DNA from 2 places in the Brevibacterium sp. BRM-1 genome. Region 1 is predicted to be linked to the other one. Evidence: predicted binding sites of a transcription regulator. Region 1 holds the regulator's gene; the other holds the start of a gene.
The links. The regulator LexA, encoded in region 1, represses DNA repair genes until DNA is damaged. The targets are predictions, from matches to a motif close to TCGAACANNTGTTCGA.
Positions count from the first base shown of each region.

Region 2: the regulator LexA is predicted to act here: its motif matches at 4,121-4,136, upstream of BRM1_RS08360 (HNH endonuclease signature motif containing protein).

Region 1 covers NZ_CP113788.1:1,132,424-1,140,124, reverse strand. The annotation lists gene BRM1_RS04995 (class I SAM-dependent methyltransferase) at 1-314, opposite strand, end outside; gene hflX (GTPase HflX) at 458-1,996, shown strand; gene BRM1_RS04985 (ATP-dependent DNA helicase) at 1,993-3,960, shown strand; gene lexA (transcriptional repressor LexA) at 3,978-4,736, opposite strand; gene BRM1_RS04975 (LysM peptidoglycan-binding domain-containing protein) at 4,973-5,377, shown strand; gene BRM1_RS04970 (histidinol-phosphate transaminase) at 5,387-6,529, shown strand; gene hisB (imidazoleglycerol-phosphate dehydratase HisB) at 6,526-7,170, shown strand; gene BRM1_RS04960 (hypothetical protein) at 7,167-7,701, shown strand, end outside.
Region 2 covers NZ_CP113788.1:1,916,705-1,924,405, reverse strand. The annotation lists gene BRM1_RS08375 (MFS transporter) at 1-162, opposite strand, end outside; gene BRM1_RS08370 (phosphatase PAP2 family protein) at 304-912, shown strand; gene BRM1_RS08365 (P1 family peptidase) at 928-2,340, opposite strand; gene BRM1_RS08360 (HNH endonuclease signature motif containing protein) at 2,430-3,998, opposite strand; gene BRM1_RS08355 (RecQ family ATP-dependent DNA helicase) at 4,268-6,502, shown strand; gene BRM1_RS08350 (cation diffusion facilitator family transporter) at 6,610-7,671, opposite strand.

The DNA of each region.
Region 1 (7,701 bases):
GCGTTGTCTTCCGTGAGCGCCAGGCTGCGCGCATTGACGTCGAGCGCCCACACCCGGGTGCCCGTCCCCTCGGCGGCGGCCACGAGGCCGGCGTGGAGGCTCAGCGGCCCCCACCCGCAGCCCAGGTCGAGCAGGTTGCCCGGCGGGGGAGGCGGCAGGTGGCGCAGTAGCACCTGTGTGCCCAGATCCACGCGACCGGGCGAGAACACCCCGGAATCCGTGGTCACCTCGACGGTGCGACCGCCCAGCTGCGCGGCAATGGCCCGCGGCCGGCTGGCCGCACCTGGCTCGGCGGAGAAGTAGTGATCGCCCACGGCGCCATACTCTCACGCGGGCAGCGGAGCCGGGGCGCAGTGCCCCGCCCGCCGCGGCCCCGCATCCACAGGGCGCCCGCGCGCCGCCGGCGCGCGCCGGGCCTGTGGGAGAATCGACACGGACACGACAACAGGAAGAAGCGATGCTTGTGAGCGGATCCACGCAGGATTCCCCCAACGACACCACCCCGGAAGAGCAGCGGCGCGCCATGATCGACCGCGTGCTCTCCCACCGCGGCACCGCGCTCACCGACGAGCGCCTCGCCGCCGACGACTCCGACCAGGCCGATGTCCTCGACCGCGCGGCGCTGCGCCGAGTGGGCGGCCTGTCCACCGAGCTCGAGGACATCACCGAGGTGGAGTACCGCGAGATCCGCCTCGAGAAGGTGGTGCTCGCGGGCATCTGGACCTCGGGGACCGCCGCAGAGGCGGAGAACTCGCTGCGCGAGCTCGCCGCCCTCGCCGAGACCGCGGGCTCGACGGTGCTCGACGGCGTCCTCCAGCGCCGCGACAACCCCGACCCCGCCACCTACCTGGGCAGCGGCAAGGCCCACGAGCTCAAGGACATCGTCGCCGCCGTCGGCGCGGACACCGTCATCGTCGACTCGGAGCTGGCCGCCAGCCAGCGCCGCGCGCTCGAGGACGTCGTGAAGGTCAAGGTCGTCGACCGCGTCGCGCTCATCCTCGACATCTTCGCCCAGCACGCGAAGTCGCGCGAGGGCAAGGCGCAGGTGGAGCTCGCGCAGCTCGAATACCTCCTCCCGCGCCTGCGCGGCTGGGGCGACTCCATGTCGCGCCAGGCCGGCGGCCGAGTGGCGGGCGGCGCGGGCATCGGCTCGCGCGGCCCGGGCGAGACGAAGATCGAGCTCGACCGGCGCCGGATCCGCACGCGGATGGCCAAGCTGCGCCGCCAGATCAAGGAGATGGGGCCGGCCCGCGCGGCCAAGCGCGCAAACCGCGACCGCAACCGGGTGCCCGGCGCCGCGATCGTCGGCTACACGAACGCCGGGAAGTCCTCCCTGCTCAACCGCCTGACCGACGCCGGGGCGATGGTGCAGAACGCGCTCTTCGCCACCCTCGACCCCACCGTGCGCCAGGCCGAGGCGGCCGACGGGCGGACATACACGTACACCGACACCGTGGGCTTCGTGCGCAGCCTGCCCCACCAGCTGGTCGAGGCCTTCCGCTCGACGCTCGAGGAGGCGGGGGAGGCGGACCTCCTCGTCCACATCGTCGATGCCTCCCACCCGGATCCGGAGAGCCAGATCCGGGCGGTCCACGATGTCCTCGCCGACATCGACACCTCGGACATCCCCGAGCTCATCGTGTTCAACAAGGCCGATATCGCCGTGCCCGAGGTGCTGGCGGGCCTGCTGCTCAACCACCCGGGCTCGCTGGCCGTCTCCGCGTTCACCGGTGAGGGAGTGGGCGCGCTGCGCGCTCGCATCGAGGAGCTGCTGCCGCAGCCGGCGCATGAGCTCAGCGCGCTCGTGCCCTTCGACCGCGGCTCGCTCGTCTCCCGCATCCACGACGAGGGCACCGTGCTGGGCGAGGAGTACACGCCCGAGGGCACGCTCATCCGCGCGCGGGTCAACGCCGATCTCCTCGCCGAGCTGGAGGCCCTGCGCACCGAGCGCGAGCCGGCACCGGGGCCCGCGCAGCGCCTCGGCGGCGGGCAGTGACGAAGGTCGGGGACCTCCTCGACCATGCCGTCGCCGGCCTGGGCGGCACGCGCCGCGAGGGCCAGGACACGATGGCCCAGGCCGTGGGCTCCGCGCTGGACAGCGGCGTGCACCTGCTCGTGCAGGCCGGCACCGGCACCGGCAAGTCGCTGGCCTACCTCGTGCCCAGTGTGGAGTACGCGCTGCGCACGGGGGAGCGCGTCGTCGTCTCCACCGCCACCCTGGCGCTGCAGGCCCAGATCATCGACCGCGACCTGCCGCGCCTGACGAAGTCGATCGCCGGCGAGCTGGGCCGCAGGCCCACCGCGGCGGTGCTCAAGGGCCGGCGGAACTACGCGTGCAAGCACAAGCTCGAGGGCGGCTACCCCGACGACGGCGCCGGGATGCTCTTCGACCTGGGCGCGGACGGCGCCGCCGGCCGCGGAGGCGGCAACCCCACCGCCCTCGAGGCGGAGATCGCCCGGGTGCGCAGCTGGGCGAAGTCGACGGAGACCGGCGACCGCGACGACCTCATGCCCGGGGTCTCCGACCGGGCGTGGGCCCAGGTGTCGGTGAATGCGTTCGACTGCCTGGGCGCGAAGTGCCCGCTCTACGACGAGTGCTTCGCCGAGCTCGCTCGCGGCCGGGCGGGGGCGGCTGACATCGTGGTGACCAACCACGCGCTGCTGGCGATCGACGCCTTCGGCGATTCGCAGGTCCTACCCGAGCACGCCGCCGTCGTCATCGACGAGGCCCACGAGCTGCGCGATCGCGTGACGAGCGCGCTGACCGGGTCGCTCACCGCGGCGGTCCTCGCCGCCGCGGTGGCGGCCGGGCGGCGCCACACGCAGGTGCAGGAGGGCGTACTAAACCTGCTCGAGACCGCGGCGGCCGGGTTCGAGCGCGCGCTCGAGGCGTGCGAGGAGTGCCTTGTGCGGGTGTGGCCGGAGGCCCTGCAGGCCGCGGTGGTGGCCGTGCGCGACGCGGCGCGCCAGGTCGTCGCGGACATCGGCGGCGGTTCCGAGCGCGCCTCCGAGGCCGAGGCGGGCCGGCAGATGGCCCGCGCCCGCCTGCAGGAGGTCTTCGAGCTCGCGGAGCGGATGGCCGAGCACGGCGACTGGGACGTCGTGTGGGTGGCCCGCAGCGCCTACCGCGAGCAGGAGACGGTCGCGCTCGTCGTGGCGCCGCTGAGCGTGGCGGGCACGCTGCGTCGCGGGATCTTCGAAGACGCCACCGTCATCGCGACCTCGGCCACCCTGGCGCTGGGCGGCCGCTTCGAGGCAGTGGCCGCCTCGCTGGGCCTCGTGGGCCCCGAGGCCCCCCGCTACGACGCGATCGACGTGGGATCGCCGTTCGACTACGCCGCCCAGGGCATCCTCTACGCGGCCTCCCAGCTGCCCAAGCCGGGCCGCAGCGGGCTGGGGGAGGAGGCGCTCGCGGAGCTCGTCGAACTGGTCGAGGCCTCCGGCGGCGGGGCCCTGGGACTCTTCTCCTCGCGGGCGGCCGCCGCGCAGGCGGCGCAGGCGCTGCGCGAGCGCACGGACCTCACCGTCCTCGCGCAGGGGGAGGACACGCTGTCCTCGCTCGTGCGCCGCTTCGCCGCGGACGAGGACGCGTGCCTCATGGGCACGATGAGCCTGTGGCAGGGCGTCGACGTCCCCGGGCGCACGTGCCGGCTCGTCGTCATCGACCGGATCCCGTTCCCGCGGCCCGACGATCCGCTCTCGCAGGCGCGCACGCAGGCCGCGGCGCAGCGCGGGGCCAACGGCTTCATGGCCGTGAGCGCCACGCACGCGGCGCTGCGGCTGGCACAGGGGGTGGGCAGGCTCATCCGCAGCTCGGAGGACCGCGGGGTCGTCGCGATCCTGGATTCGCGCGTGCGCACGGCCCGCTACGGCGAGTTCCTCCTGTCCTCGCTGCCGCCCATGTGGCGCACCGAGAGCCCGGCGGCGGTGCGCGGGGCCCTGCGGCGGCTGCGCGGCTGAGCGCCGCGCCCGCCGCCTCAGACCCTGCGGATGACGGCGGTGACGATGCCCATGATCGTGGCGTGGTCGCCGTCGATGGGCTCGTAGTCCTTGTTCTGCGGCAGCAGCCACTGCTTGCCGCCGGTGCGCTTGAGCGTCTTGACGGTCGCCTCGTCGTCCAGGAGGGCTGCGACGATCTCGCCGTTGTCCGCGGTGGACTGGCGGCGCACCACGACGAAGTCCCCATCGCAGATCGCCGCCTCGAGCATCGAATCGCCCACGACCTGGAGCAGGAAGAGCTCACCGGAGCCCACCACCTGGCGCGGCAGGGCGAACATGTCGTCGACCGCCTGCTCGGCGAGGATGGGCCCGCCCGCGGCGATGCGGCCGATGACGGGCACGATCGCGGTGTTCGCCGACGTGTGGGCCTGGGATTCGAGCACATCGAGCTGCTCGGCGGGGCTCACGACCTCGATGGCGCGCGGCCGCTTGGGATCCCGGCGCAGGTAGCCGAGGCGCTCGAGCTGCGAGAGCTGGTGGGCCACCGAGGACAGCGAGGCGAGCCCGGCGGCCTCGCCGATCTCCCGCATGCTCGGCGGGTAGCCGTTCGTGTAGACCGCGTGCTCGATCGTCTCGAGGACGAGCCGCTGGCGGGGGGTGAGGCGGCGGTCGCCCTCCGCCGCCGAGGCCTGCGGGATCTCCACGACATCCGCGCGGTCGGCGCGGAACTCGTTGATCTCCTCGACGACGCTGTCGTTGCGGGGGCGTCCGCGGGGGCGGCGCTGCTGGGGGCTCATATTTCCTCATTCCCTCTCTGACCTGCGATGACTCCGACGTCGCTGCCCATGTCAGTGCCTCCGGGGAGACTTCCTGCAGAACATGAAGACGGTGACTTTTCGAATCCATTTTCACACACATGTTCGATGAAGAGTAGACATCTGTTCGAATGTCGGGTTCAATAGAACGTGAGTTCGAAACAGCAGTTCGATAAGCGTCGCGGGATCGCCCCGGCGCAGCTGGCAAGGAGGACGCCATGAGCACTGCAGCACTTCCCACGGCAACGCCGTTCCTGCACCGCCGGGCCGACGCGGGGCGCGGTGCGCGCGGCACCAGCCTCGTGCACACGGCGCGCGGCCCGCGCCGTACCGCGATCGCCGTGCGCCGGCTCGCGCTGCTCGCAGTCATTGCCGCACTCGGCCTCGGACTCGCCCTCGCGGTGCGCCCGGCGGCATTCGCCGGCGCCGGCGCCGCGCCCTCCGGCTCCAGCGCCCACACGCACAGCGTCGTCGTCGGCGAGGGGCAGACACTGTGGTCGATCGCCGTGCGGAACGCCGGCGGGGAGGACCCGCGCGACGTCATCGTCGAGATCCGCGACCTCAACGGCATCGAGGGATCGGTCGTCCACCCGGGCCAGCGGCTGGAGGTGCCCGCGCGATAGAATCGCCGGGTGCCCGAGTTATCCGATCTGCCCATCCGCGCGGACCTGCGCGGCCGCTCGCCCTACGGTGCCCCGCAGCTCGATGTGCCGGTGGCGCTCAACGTCAACGAGAACTCCTACCCCGTCCCGCCGACCGTCGCAGCCGACATCGCGCGGGCTGTCTCGGACCAGGCGGCCGGGCTCAACCGGTACCCGGACCGGGAGTTCACGGCCCTGCGGGGAAAGCTGGCGTCCTATGCGACCGGGGTGCTCGAGCGCCAGCCCAGTGACGGCGCGGCCGACGGCCCCGCGCGCATCGACCCCGGCCAGGTCTGGGCGGCCAACGGCTCGAACGAGGTCCTGTCCCATATCCTCCAGGCCTTCGCAGGGGCCGGCCGCACGGTCATGGGCTTCACCCCCAGCTATTCGATGCACCCGCTCATCGCCGCCTCCACCGGTGCCGCATGGCTTGAGGTGCCCCGCACCGCGGACTTCGAGATCGACCTGCCCGCGGCCCTGGCCGCCATCGAGGCCGAACAGCCCGACGTCGTGTTCGTGTGCACGCCGAACAACCCGACGGGGGGTTCGACCCCGCTGAGCGCCATCGGGGAGATCCTGGCCGTGAGCCCCGGTATCGTCATCGTCGACGAGGCCTACGCCGAATTCGCCCGGCCGGGCTTCGCGACCGCCCTCCACCTCCTGCCGCAGCATCCGCGCCTGGTCGTCTCGCGGACGATGAGCAAGGCCTTCGCGTTCGCCGGCGCCCGGGTGGGCTACGCCGTCGCCGCTCCCGCCCTCATCGACGCCCTGCGCCTGGTGCGCCTGCCCTATCACCTCTCCGCGCTCACCCAGGCCGCCGCCTGCGCCGCGCTCGACCACGCCCCGGAGCTGCTGGACAACGTCGAGCGCCTCGTGGCCAGCCGCGATGCGATGGCCGCCGCACTGGCCGCCGCCGGCTTCGAGCCCGTGCCCAGCGATGCGAACTTCCTGCTGTTCCGCGGTGCCGCGGACCCGGCCGAGCTCTGGCAGCGCTTCCTCGACCACGGCGTGCTGCTGCGCGACATCGGCATCCCCGGCTGCCTGCGGGTCAACGCGGGCACGGAGACGGAGACCGCCGCCTTCACCGCCGCCCTGCAATCCATCGTGAGAGCCCACCCGGAGGTGCGCGCATGACGAACAGCCCCCAGCCCCCCGGCCCCGCGGGGAGCACCGCGCCGGCGCGGCGCGCCGAGCGCGCGCGCTCCACCTCCGAGTCCCAGGTCAGCGTCAGCCTCGACCTCGATGGGACGGGCGCGGCGGCGATCGCCACGCAGGTGCCGTTCTTCGACCACATGCTCACGGCGCTGGCGAAGCACTCGCTCATCGACCTGGACGTGAGCGCGCGCGGCGACACGCACATCGACGCCCACCACACGGTCGAGGACACGGCGATCGTCATCGGGCAGGCGCTGCGCGAGGCCCTCGGGGACAAGGCGGGCATCCGCCGCTACGGCGATGCCGCGGTCCCGCTCGACGAGGCGCTCGCCCGCTGCGTCGTCGATGTCAGCGGCCGGCCCTACTTCGTCCACTCGGGGGAGTCCGCCGGCCAGCTCACCCACCTCATCGGCGGGCACTTCACCGGGTCGCTGACCGGCCACGCGCTCGAGTCGCTGGCGTTCGCCGCCGGGCTGACCGTCCACCTGGAGCTCGTGACCGGGCGGGACCCCCACCACATCGCCGAAACGCAGTTCAAGGCGTTCGCCCGTGCGCTGCGCACCGCGATCGAGCCGGACCCGCGCGTGGTCGGCGTGCCGAGCACGAAGGGGTCGCTGTGAGCCGAACCGTCGTCGTCACGCCCTTCGGCCGGGCAGATCAGCTCGCCGCCGCCTGCGTGCTCTCCGGCATCGGCGGCGACGTCGTGCCGGTGGGGGACTTCACCGCGATCGTCGCCTCGGGCACGGACGTGGAGGCCGGCAACGCTGCGGCCGCGAAGATCTCCGAGCTCGCCCGCGACCACGAGGTGCTCCTCCTCGTGCGCAGCGACGAGCAGATCGACGCCGGCCACTACCGCAACGGTGCCAGGGAGGCCGATGTGCCCGCCGGGCTCGCGCTGACCAACCTGCCGGGCGAGGTCGAGTCGCTGCTGCTCGAAGCGCTCGACCCGGCCGATGTCGAGGGCCGCATCGACACCGCGTCGATGTCGCGCATGCAGGCCTCGGCCGCGGCGATGACGCCCGCGCGCGCCGCCCTCGCCCGCACCGCCCTGCTGTGGATGGTCGTCGCGCTGCTCGCCGTCATCGCGGTCGTCGCCGGCGCCCTCGTCGCGCTGGCCGGGACCGGCCCCGCGTGGTTCGCGGTCGGCCTGG
Region 2 (7,701 bases), 780 kb from region 1:
CGTGCCCTGGGAGCCGTAGAGGCCCAGGACGCGGTTGACGTCACCGGCGGTGCGGATGATGAGCGGCGCTGGCTGGCCGTGCTGTTCTGGCTGGCCGTGCTGTGAGGTGGGGGAGGGGGACGCGGAGGGGGAGGAGCCCGTGGCTCGGTGCTGTGCGTTCACCAGCGCATTCTGCTCCGGTGGTGGGTGGGCGGCGCGCCGGAAGGTCATGCGGTGTCACACGGGCACCGCGCGCCCCGGTGCTGGGCGGTCTCCCATCCGGACAGGGTTGAATGGGGCGATGAGCCATTCCGCCCCCGCCCCGTGATCACGGCATGGGCGGTGGCCGTCACCGAGGCGTTCTCTCCCGCGGGCACCATCCTGCTCGCGCTCGCCACCGGGCTGGTCCTGTGGTGGGCGCGCCGCAGCTGGCGGGTGCCGGTCTACGTCTTCGGGTCCGTCGCCCTGGCGGCGGGGATCACCTACCTGCTGAAGTTCGTCTTCGAGCGCCAGCGCCCGCCCGCCATCGACCGGCTCGTGTTCGAGGCGGACTACAGCTTCCCCTCGGGCCACGCGACCGGGACCGCCGCGCTCGCGTGCGCGGCGGCGGTGGTGGTGTGCGGGATGCTCCGACGCCCCGTGTCGATGGCCCTCGTGTGGGCGGCCGCCCTGGGGCTGTCCGTCCTCGTGGCGGCCACCCGCCTGTACCTGGGCGTCCACTGGTTCACCGACACCGCCGCCGGGTTCTGCGTGGGGGCCGGCACGGCGCTCGTCCTCTCCGCCCTCATCGATCCCGGGCGCGCTCCGGGTCTTGTGGCAGCGGGTGGTGCGGCCACGCGCAGGTCGTCCGAGAGCGGGCCGCACGAGGGCAGGTCACATGAGGGAGGGCCGCCCGAGGCCAGGTCACACGGGGGTGGGGCATCCGAGGGCTGACCGCCCGCAGGCGGTTCACGCCCGGGATGATCCGGCGGCCGGGGGCGATGCGAGGCCGAATCTGTCGAGCAGCGCCTTCAGTTCGGCCGCGTCGAGACCCGTGACCGTGTTGCCGTCGCGGCCGACCATCGTGGGGGCCGAGAGCATGGCGTTGACGATGGCCTCCTCGGTGGCTTCGATCGTGGCCCAGTAGAGCTCGTTGATGCTGCGATCGGTGAGCGTGCGCAGCCGGTCGAAGTCCGGTGCCTGCGCCGGATACCGCGTCGACTCCGCGAGCCCGGCCGTCGTGGAGAACGCAACGATCATGTCGCCGCTCGAGTACTCCCCGGCTCCGCCCGTGCGGGCGATGCCCATCCCGGCCCGCTGCGCGATCCGGCTGAGCTGATGCGGCAGCAGCGGCGCATCCGTGGCGACGATGACGATGATCGACCCCTCGCCCGGGGCCAGCGGGGAAGGCGAGGCCGAGGCGCTGCCGGACTCGCTGACTGACCCGCTGCCGGGCTCGCGACCGTGTGTGCCGCAGGCGGTGTTGCCTGGCCCGCTGGCGGCTGCGCTGCTTCCACCGGCTGCGCTGCCGGCTGCGCGGTTTCGTCCGGCTGCGCTGCGCCAATCCGTGGGACCGGGCTGCGGCAGCGGTGCGGACAGCAGCGCGCCCACCGGTGCGCCGTTGACCGTCAGCCGGCTGCGCGTGCCGTGGTTCGCCTGGACCAGCACGCCCACTGTGTAGTCACCCGCCTGGCCAGTGCCCGTGGCTGTGCCCATATTCGCGGCGGTGCCCATGTCGGTGTCAGTGCGCGTGGCAGCCTCAGTACCCGTGTCAGCGGCCGTGTTAGGGGCGGGGGCCGGCACGAGGCGCGAGGCGGTGCCGATGCCGCCCTTGAGGTCGTGGCAGATCATGCCGGTGCCCCCACCGACGCTGCCCTGCTCCACGGGGCCGCCCGCTGCGGCCTCGAGGGCCTGTGCGACCGCTTCCTCGGTGACGTGGAAGCCGGCGATGTCGTTGAGGAACGCGTCGTTGGTCTCCCCACAGACCGGCTGGCCGGAGAACGTGGGGTTGCCGTCGCTGCGCGCGGCCTGGTCGGCTCGGTGGCGGATGAGGCCGGTGCGCAGCGTGCCCAGGGCATTCGTGTTGCTCAGTGCGATGGGCGAGCTGAGCGTGCCCGATTCGATGAGCCACTGGATGCCCGTCATGTCCCCCTTGCCGTTGAGCCGGTGGAAGCCCGCGCACAGCGGGGCCGTCCACACGTCGTGGGGGCTGGGATCGATCACCGTGACGCCCGTCCGCACTGGTCCGGCTCCTCGGTCGAGCGGCCCCTCTCCCTCCATGCGCGTCCAGTGCCCCACGCGCACTCCCGCGACGTCGGTGATGGCGTTGTGGGTACCGGCGGTGCGCGTTCCGATCGCGATTCCCGCCTCGTGTGCCTGCATGGCCCCATCGTGGCATGCGCCCAGCAGTTCGGGCATTCCCGCAGCCGGGTTGGACGTGTGCAGCCGGGTTGGACATGTGCGCAACCGATTCAGAAGGGCGGTGGATCGTCGGTCACGGGGTCTGCACCGGTTGCGGGATCTGCCGAGCTGGGGAGGTCTGCACCGCCCGCGGGGTCTGAGGGATCCGCCGGGGGTGCTGCGAGTGGGGGAGGCGCGAGCCGCGCAATCTGGCACGCGTGCTCCACCTCGATGTGCGAGCCCGGTGGTGCCACTGGCCCGGCGACCGCCGCGGGGAACGTCCATCGGACGCCGCCGCCCACCCCCGGTATGCCCAGGGTCGCGACGGCCTCGCCGGCGGGTGCTGTCGCGAGGCCCGCCTGGTCATCTCGGGCGACGGTGAAGACTCCGCTGGTCTTGAGGTTGTGGTGGCGACGGCAGAGCGGATGGAGGTTCCACAGCTGCGTGAGGCCGCCCCGCTCGGGGTGCGCTCGTTGGAATGGGGAGATGTGGTCGATATCCGAGCTCTCCGCCCTGCGCGAGCATCCGGGCACGGTGCACCAGACCCAGCGCGCTCGGATCGCTGCTCTGAGGGCCGCGGGGACGGGATAGCTTCTGGCCATCGCCTCGACGGCCGTCCCCGTGACCGGATCGGTGAGGATGCGGCGCATCGACGGGGCGTGCACCGCGATCCGCCGGGCATCCTCGGCGGAGACCGGTGTGAGGTCATCGAGGTGGCCCGGGAGATCCGAGGCGCCGACGAGCGTGAGGAGGGGCAGCGTCACCTGGACGGCCGCCTGGCCGCGCAGCCAGGCCTCGCTCGTGGGCATGGTGACGGCAATGGCGGCGGTGGTCCCATCGGCCCGCTGCACCGGAAGGGTCAGCCGCGGCACGGAGAGGATGCCGAGGTCGAAGCGCAGCTGGTCGAGTGTCGCCTCGGCGGCGATCCGGTCGGCTGCTCCCAGCTCGGGTGTGTGCTCGGCCAGGACTCCGGTCTGCGAGGCGAGAATCGCCCGACCCCAGGCCGTGTAGCGGCGGTATGCCGCGGCTACGACCACCGTGGGGCCGGTGAACTGCATGCACGCCGTGCCGTCACCGTTGTTCCAATAGGCCACCCGGCGCCCGCGGTGCGCCTCGCTCTCCCGGTCCGGGGTGGGCAGGAGGGTGGCGAAGATGTCGTCGACCGCCTTCTTCCAGCGCTTCCACTCCCAGGCCGCGGGGACCGCGCAGACGAGCCCGTCGAAGCGGCTGCGCAGCGGTTCCCCCAACTGCATGCCCTTGCCGGCGGCGTATTCGAGACGGCCGTAGCGCAGCTGCGCCGCGGCAGCCAGCGCCAACAGGTCCGGCAGCACCGTCAACACGGCAAATGAGCGAGTGCCGAGCGTGTGCGCCCGGTGCAGGCTGATGTCCGCCCCCGCGGCCAGCGCCGCCCACGCCGCCTCCGGCAGTGCCGCGAGGAGGTCTGCGAACTCCGCGGGCAGCTGGTCGGACGAGGCGCGCGCATCCGTGCCCCGTCCGGTGCCCAGGGGTGTGCGCTCGAGGAGATAGGCGCGGGTCAGCTGGGCGCACACGGCCTGCGCTCGCGCGAGGTGGGCCGCGTCGAGGACTGCCTCCGCGGCTGTGAGCGCCGGGGGTGTCTGGGGTGCGTGCTGGGCGGTCACCGGGTGCTCCCTTCGCGACGCTGCGGTTGTCTGGCCGCTCCGGTGACGCCGTGGGAGGTGTCCCTGGAGCGCCCTGCGAGCGGCAATCAAACCACTCGTACGATGCTTGTGTTCGATTGTAGTCCGATATATATTCGAATGGAAGAGGCTGTTGCAGGAATTCTGCGACGCTCTCTGGTGGAGAAAGGGGGGCAGCTGTGGACGAGTGTGAGACGAGCGGTCCGGGTGCGGCCGGGGCCGTGTCAGCGGGCATCGCTACAGTCGGGGGCATGAGCGACGCCGGCAATGATGGAGCGGGCCCTGCCGAAGACGGGCCGGATGCGGTCGAAGTGGGTGAGCATGTGCCGGACGCCGCCCCGGCCAGCGGTGGGGCCGGTGGGCTGCGGGAAGCTGCCGGTCAGGTGCTCGCACAGCTGACGGGGCGCGCGGATGCGCAGTTCCGCGATGGGCAGTTTGAGGCGATCGAGGCCCTCGTGTCCGGCCGCCGCCGGGCGCTCGTGGTCCAGCGCACGGGCTGGGGGAAGTCCGCCGTCTACTTCGTCGCCTCGCGGCTGATCCGGCAGGGCTTCGGGCAGCGTGCCGGGGCAGGCGGGCCCACCCTCATCATCTCGCCGCTCCTCGCGCTCATGCGGGACCAGGTTGCGGCAGCCGCCCGGGCGGGGGTGAGGGCGGTGACGATCAACTCGTCGAACGCCACGGAATGGGACGATGTGCTCGCCGCGCTCGACCGGAACGAGGTCGACGTCCTGCTCATCTCGCCGGAGCGGCTGACGAACCCCAAGTTCCGGGAGCGCGTCCTGGGCCGGCTGCTCGGGGGCGTCGGCATGATCGTGGTGGACGAGGCCCACTGCATCTCCGACTGGGGACACGACTTCCGCCCCGACTACAGGAGGATCGGGGCGCTGCTGGCGGAGCTCCCGGCGGATCTCCCGGTGCTCGCGACCACTGCCACGGCCAACGAGCGCGTCGTCGACGATGTGGCCGCGCAGCTGGGAGCCGACACCCTCGTCATCCGCGGCCCGCTTGCCCGCGACTCGCTGCGGCTCGGCGTGGCCGATACCGCGCCGCCGGGCCGGCGGATCGCCTGGCTGGCCGAGCACCTGGGCGACTTCGCGGGCTCGGGGATCATCTACACGCTCACGGTCTCCGCCGCCCAGGACGTGGCGCGCGCGCTGCGCCAGGCCGGCTGGGAGGTCGCGCCCTACACGGGGGGCACGGACACGGAGGAGCGCGAGGCACTCGAGGCGCGGCTCAAGGGCAATGACCTCAAGGCGCTCGTCGCCACCTCCGCGCTCGGCATGGGGTTCGACAAGCCGGATCTGGGCTTCGTCATCCACCTGGGCGCGCCGTCGTCGGCCGTGGCGTACTACCAGCAGGTGGGTCGCGCTGGACGCGCCACCGATTCGGCGGACGTGCTGCTGCTGCCCGGCCCGGAGGATCCGGATATCTGGGAGTACTTCGCCACGGCTTCGATGCCGGACCCGGAGGCGGCTCGGGCCGTTCTCGCGGCCCTCGACGCGGCGCGCGCGGATTCCGATTCGGGCGGGGGCAGCCCGGCGCTCTCGGTTCCCGCGCTCGAACCGCTCGTGGGCGCCAAGCGCTCGCGCCTCGAGCTGCTGCTCAAAACGCTGCAGGTGGACGGGGCGGTCGATCGCGTGGCCGGCGGCTTCGTGTCGACGGGCGCCGGGTGGACCTACGACGAGGAGCGGTACGCGGCGGTGGCGCAGGCGCGCCGCCGCGAGGCGCAGGCCATGCTCGACTACGAGGCGGGTCGGATGTGCCGCATGCGCTTCCTCGCCGAGCAGCTCGATGACCCCGCGGCTGCCGACTGCGGGCGCTGCGACGTGTGCGCGGGCCCCTGGTGGTCGTCCGAGGTCTCCGAGGAGGGCCGCTCGCGCGCCGAATCGGTGCTCTCCGGGGTGGGTCTCGAACTCGATCCGCGCGCGGCGTGGCCCACGGGCCTGCCCAAGATCGGTGTCCAGCTCAAGGGGAAGATCCCCGAGGCCGAGCGGGTGGGACCGGGCCGGGTGATCGCGCGCCTGACGGACCTGGGCCCCGGCCAGGCGCTGCGCGGGTTCCTCGCCGCCGGTGCCGAGGACGCCCCGGTGCCGGCGAACATCGGCTCCTGGTGCCTGCGCGTGCTCTCCGAATGGGAGTGGGCCGAGCGCCCCACCGCGGTGGTGGGGGTTCCGAGTGCCGTGCGCCCGCACACGGTGCGCTCCCTGGCCGCCGAGCTCGCTGCCGCGGGAAAGCTCATCGATGCCGGTGACCTCCAGCTCCTCCACGACCCGGGAACGCCGGATTCGAACAGCGCGTATCGGCTGCGCGGGCTCCACGACGCGTTCTTCGTCCCGGAGTCGGTCGCCCAGGCGGTCGCGGGGCAGGTCGTGCTGCTCGTCGACACCGAGGTGGTCTCGCGGTGGACCATGACCATCGCCGGGCGCGAGCTGCGCCTTGCCGGAGCCAAGGAGGTGCTGCCCTTCGCCCTGGCGCTGCGCGCCTGAGCAGCAGGGCCGGGAACGGCCCACCCCGCTCGGCGCTGCCCGCAGGCCAGCCGGACCGGTCTTGCCCGCAGGCCAGCCGGGCCGGTCTTGCCCGTAGGCCAGCCGGCTCAGTCCTGCGCGGCGGGGTCTTCGTACCAGTCGGGCAGCGGCTCGAGGCCGAGCTGCGTGGTGTCCCCCGGTCGCGTGAGTGTGAGGAGGGCGCGCGCCACGACCTGCTGGCGCTCCAGCCGGTCCTCCACGTCCTGCATGAGCCGGCGCAGCTCGGACTCGCGGGCGTCACCGGCGACGTCGACCGACGCGAGCACGAGGATCTGGTTGGCGCCCACCCACTCCGTGTGGAAGAAGCTGACGCTCGCGATCTCGGGGCTGTCGAGGATGATCTTGAGCAGCTCGTTGCGCACGAGCGGCGTACCGCCCTCACCCGTGAGCAGCGAGGCGTTGCGGGAGATGAGGACGATCGCGACGATGCCCAGCAGCACCCCCACGAGGATCGAGCCCAGCGCGTCCCAGATCGCATTGCCCGTGATCTGGTGCAGGAACAGGCCCGCGCCGGCGATGAGGAGGCCCAGGAGGGCCGCGGAGTCCTCCGCGAAGACCGCGCGCAGCATGGGATCGGACGTCTTCGCCACGTAGCGCAGCGGATCCAGGCGCCGCCGACGCGCGCCGCGCCGCGTCTGCCGCAGCGCCTGCAGGAACGAGGTCCCCTCGAGCGCGAATGAGATGGCGAGCACCACGTAGCCCCACAGGTAGTCCTCGCCCTCGCTCTCCACGGTCAGCGACTGGATGCCGTGCCAGATCGATACGCCGGCGCCCACCGCGAACAGGCCGATCGCCGCGAACATCGCCCATACGAACCCCGAGCGCCCGTAGCCCAGCGGGTGGGAGCGGTCCGCGGGCTTCCGGGAGCGCTTCTCGCCGATGAGGAGGAAGATCTCATTGCCGGTGTCCGCCCACGAGTGCGCGGCCTCGGCGAGCATCGAGGCGGACCCCGTGAGCGCGGCGACGATGGACTTGGCCACGGCGACGAGGAAATTGGCCGCAAACGCGAGGACGACCGTGACCCCGCTGCCGGACTCCTGCTCGGCACCGCGGGCATGGCTGCCGCCGGCATCACTGGAGGCCGGCGGGTGGCCCTCGCGGGGCTGGGGGTGCTGCGCGGCTGAGCTCATGGCGGTGCCTTCCGGACGTCGAGCGGGATG